DNA from 2 places in the Rhodoferax potami genome. Region 1 is predicted to be linked to the other one. Evidence: riboswitches for the same ligand, from Rfam matches in the RefSeq annotation. Region 1 holds a riboswitch; the other holds the start of a gene.
The links. Region 1 has a riboswitch for S-adenosylhomocysteine ahead of RAE19_RS08630 (homocysteine S-methyltransferase family protein). Riboswitches for the same ligand answer to the same signal wherever they lie in the genome.
Positions count from the first base shown of each region.

Region 1 (2,392 bases):
AGTAACTCACACCGCCAGCAAACGCGTTGCCGTTACCTGCCTTGATGCTGAAGCGATTACCGCTGATGTAAGTTCCGCCTGCCACTTCCGAACTGCTTTCGCCAAAATTCTGACCGACCTTGACGAAAAAACTCCAAGGCGAGGATTGGGCTGCAACCCCGTTTGCTACACACGCAATCGCTGCAGCAACCAAAACTTTCTTCATAACAAACTCCCTTTTAAAGAATAGACCCACTCGAAAATCGTTCGCAAGAGCCGGCCCAACCGGATCTCATGCCACCTCTTTATAAAAATACCCTCGCTGCACGCTACGGGTCGCCAAGGGCGACACCGCTTGTGCGATGGCGCCGATGTGGTCCGGGGTGGTGCCGCAGCAACCGCCGACGATGTTGACCAGGCCTTCGGCCGCAAACTCGCGCACCAAGCGGCTGGTGACATCGGGGGTTTCGTCAAAGCCGGTATCGCTCATGGGATTGGGCAGACCGGCGTTGGGGTAGCAGCTGATAAAAGTGTCGGTCGCCACCTTGTTCAGCTCCTGGATGTAGGGGCGCATGAGTGCTGCACCGAGTGCGCAGTTCAGGCCGATGGCGAGCGGCTGGGCATGGCGCACGCTGTGCCAGAAGGCGGTGACCGTCTGGCCGCTCAGGATGCGGCCAGACGCGTCGGTCACCGTGCCGCTGATCAGAATGGGCAGGCGCTCGCCGCTGGCCTCAAAGTACTCATCCACCGCAAACAGCGCAGCTTTGGCGTTCAGCGTGTCAAAAATGGTCTCCACCAGAATCACGTCCGCACCGCCTTCGACCAGCGCCTTGGTCTGGTCGTAGTAGGCGGCTCGCAACTCTTCAAACGTTACGTTGCGGGCACCGGGGTCGTTCACATCAGGGCTGATGCTGGCGGTTTTGGGTGTAGGGCCGAGGGCGCCGCACACAAAGCGGGGTTTGTCGGGCGTGCTGTACTTGTCGCAGGCGGCACGGGCCAGTTGGGCGGAAACCAAGTTCATCTCGATGGCCAGGTCGGCCATGTCGTAATCCGCCTGGGCCACAGTGGTGGCGCCGAAGGTGTTGGTTTCGATCATGTCCGCGCCAGCCGCCAGATAGGCCTCGTGGATGTCGGTGATCACGTCCGGGCGTGTCAGGCTCAGCAACTCGTTGTTGCCTTTGACGTCTTTGGGGAAATCTTTGAACCGGTCGCCCTGACTGCCCGGGCCGGCGTAGCCTTCGCCGCGGTATTGGGCTTCGCCCAGCTTGAAGCGCTGAATCATGGTGCCCATGGCGCCATCCAGAATGGCGATGCGGCTAGCCAGAATGCCGGGGAGCGATTGCGCGCGGGTATAGGTAATGGGCTTCATGGTGCGGCTCACTGTGTGGATTGAAACAAGTGAGCGCAGTTGGAGTCCCCAAGCCTGACCGGTTCCGCCGTGCGGCGGACCCCGGCTGCAGCGCCCCTTGGGTTCACGGATTTTAAACGACAACTGCAGCCCCTCTCTGGCCCCATACCCTCAAGTGCGCATCGCCATGCAGTTTCGGGTCCATGCTGTGCCGCAGCGCTGCCGGCAGGGCCGCGACCATGCCCGACAATAGGGACCGCAGTGCCTCGGAGTGCCACCATCACGCCACACCGCCGGATTTTGTATGTTTTCGAGCGACAGCCCAGGTATTACCTGCGCAAATAGCTCTTATTTTGATAGCAATTTAGTGCCTCACCTGTCCATTCTTCGCGATGTTTTTGGTTACGCGGCCTTCCGCGGGCCTCAGGAATCCATCGTGGAACATGTGATCGCGGGGGGTGACGCGCTGGTGCTCATGCCTACCGGTGGCGGCAAAAGCTTGTGCTACCAGGTGCCAGCCATCGCCCGCCAGCAAGCAGGCTTGGGCGCCACGCTGGTCATTTCCCCCCTGATCGCGCTGATGCACGACCAGGTGGGCGCCCTGCATGAAGCCGGGGTGAGCGCCGCCTTTCTGAACTCCACTCTCAGCAGCGACGAGGCCTACCAAATCGAGCAACAACTGCTGCGCGGCGAAATCACCTTGCTGTACGCGGCCCCGGAGCGTGTCAGCAACGCACGCTTCTTGGCCTTGTTGGATTCGCTCTTTGAGCGCGGCAAGCTGAGCCTGTTTGCGATTGACGAAGCCCACTGTGTGAGCCAGTGGGGTCACGACTTCCGGCCCGACTATCGCAACCTCACGGTGCTGCACGAGCGCTACCCAGGGGTTCCGCGCATCGCTCTGACGGCTACGGCTGACGACTTGACCCGCGCCGACATCCTGGAGCGCTTGCAACTCGAAGAGGCACGCGCATTCGTCAGCAGCTTCGACCGGCCCAACATCCGCTACACGATTGTCGAGAAGAAGGACTCCACCACTCAGTTGCTGCGCTTCATCGAGCGTGAGCA
Region 1 is NZ_JAVBIK010000001.1:1,804,946-1,807,337, forward strand. It holds gene RAE19_RS08625 (hypothetical protein) at 1-205, opposite strand, end outside; gene RAE19_RS08630 (homocysteine S-methyltransferase family protein) at 272-1,348, opposite strand; S-adenosyl-L-homocysteine riboswitch at 1,373-1,453, opposite strand; gene recQ (DNA helicase RecQ) at 1,632-2,392, shown strand, end outside.

Region 2 (2,392 bases), 530 kb from region 1:
TATTTTACAGAGGTGCCCCGCCAGCCGCGCGCGGGGTCGGCTTTAAACTCGCCCCACAACAAACACAGCATTCGCGGAGACAAGCGTGAGCATCAAGCAGTTGGCCCAGGCACTAGGGCTGTCCACCTCTACGGTTAGCAGGGCCTTGAACGGGTACACCGACGTCAATGCACTCACCCGCACCCGTGTGAAAGAGATGGCAGACGCCATGGGCTACCGCCCCGACGCGGGTGCGCGCCGGCTGGTACGCGGTAACACCGATGCGATTGGCATTGTGTATTCCGCAGCGGTCGAAAACCTGGGTAATCCGCAGTTTCTGGACATGGCCGACGGCTTGGGCGAGCGCCTGGAGCGCGAGCACCAGGACTTGTTGCTGGCGGTGGCCAAAAACGAAACCGAGCTGGAAATTTACGAGCGCTTGTTCAAAGGCGGGCGGGTGGATGCGGTCATTGTTCCCAACACCCGTGTGCACGACCCGCGCGTAGACTTTTTGCTGGAGAACAACTACCCCTTTGTCGGCTACGGCCGCACCGCAGAGTGCGCGCACTACTCGTGGCTGGACTTCGACAATGACCTGGGCAGCAAACTGGCCGTGGAGCATTTGCTGGCCTTGGGCCACACCCGCATTGCGTATGTGCATGCGCCGCTGGAGCTGAACTTTGCTTTTCAGCGGCACCGGGGCTATGTCAGCACCCTGCAGGCAGCCGGTGTGGAGTGCCCGCCCGGCTATTGCATCGGGGGTGTGAACGACCGGCGTAGCGGGTTGAATGCGGTAGCGCAGGTCTTGGCCTTGTCGCCCCGGCCCACGGCCGTGCTGGTGGACAACAACCTGGGCGGCGTCGGCCTGATCCGGGGGCTGATGGATGCGGGGCTGCGCGTCGGGCAAGACATCTCGGTGGTGGTGCATGGCGACATTCCACAAGACACCTTGCTGACCGGGCTGAACGTGACTACCGTGACGCAGCCCACACCGCAAACTACCGGCATCGCTTTGGCCGAGATGGTGATGCAAGTGCTGCGCGACCCCGAAAGCGGCCCTTACCAGCTGCTCCGCCAACCCGCTTTGCAAGTGGGGAGCAGTAGCGGCCCGGCCGATTGAGTGCACTTGACTTGTCGGGGCATTGCCCCAGCGGCGCGGTGCGGCATCGGCGCATGGTTAAAATGCGCACATTCCGAGGAGCGTTGCAGCCCGCCATGTACCCATGTAGGTACCGCGAGTGAGGCTCGGAACACACGGTGCAATCAGCACCGTGCCTTCACAACGGCGCTCACCCACTGGAAACGCGTGCGGTGAGTTGCTTGTCAAATCCCCTTCCCGAGTGCGCCAGTGGCTATGCAAATCAACGTTTGGAGCACACCATGAGCGCTGTATTGAAACTGGTTAAGAACGCCAAGACCCCCAAAGCGGTAAAGACGGTTAAACCCGCCAAAGCCGTCGCTGCCCCCGTGAAGGCAGAAGACTTCAAGATCGCCGACCTGAGCCTGGCCGATTGGGGCCGCAAAGAGCTGACCATCGCCGAGACCGAAATGCCCGGCCTGATGGCCATCCGTGAAGAGTTCGCCAAGGCCCAGCCTCTGAAGGGCGCGCGTATCACCGGATCCCTGCACATGACCATCCAAACCGGCGTGCTGGTCGAAACCCTGCAAGCCTTGGGCGCAGATGTGCGTTGGGCCTCGTGCAACATCTTCTCTACCCAAGACCACGCAGCCGCAGCGTTGGTGGCCAAGGGCACCCCCGTGTTCGCGCACAAGGGCGAGACTTTGGACGAGTACTGGGACTTCACCCACCGCATTTTTGAATTCGGTGGCAAGAAGGGCACTGCGGCTGAAGGCCCCAACATGATTCTGGACGACGGCGGCGATGCCACCTTGTTGATGCACCTGGGCGCCCGCGCCGAGAAAGACATCAAGGTTTTGGCCAAGCCCGGTAGCGAAGAAGAAGTCTGTCTGTTCAACGCCATCAAGGCCAAGCTGAAGGTGGACCCCACCTGGTACAGCCGCCGCCTGAAGAACATCATCGGCGTGACCGAAGAAACCACCACCGGTGTGATGCGTCTGGAAGAAATGTCCGCCAAGGGCACTCTGGCCCTGCGGGCCATCAACGTGAACGATTCGGTGACCAAGAGCAAGTTCGACAACCTGTACGGTTGCCGCGAATCCCTGGTCGACGGCATCAAACGCGCGACTGACGTAATGATCGCCGGCAAGGTGGCTGTGGTCGCTGGCTACGGTGACGTGGGCAAGGGCTCTGCCCAGGCGCTGCGTGCTTTGTCCGCCCAAGTGTGGGTGACAGAAATCGACCCGATCAATGCCCTGCAAGCCGCCATGGAAGGCTACAAGGTCGTGACCATGGAATACGCTGCCGACAAGGCCGACATTTTCGTGACCACCA
Region 2 is NZ_JAVBIK010000001.1:1,277,228-1,279,619, reverse strand. It holds gene RAE19_RS06135 (substrate-binding domain-containing protein) at 86-1,099, shown strand; S-adenosyl-L-homocysteine riboswitch at 1,169-1,277, shown strand; gene ahcY (adenosylhomocysteinase) at 1,360-2,392, shown strand, end outside.
Region 2: linked by a shared signal. The riboswitch ahead of ahcY (adenosylhomocysteinase) and the one ahead of RAE19_RS08630 (homocysteine S-methyltransferase family protein) in region 1 are both predicted to bind S-adenosylhomocysteine.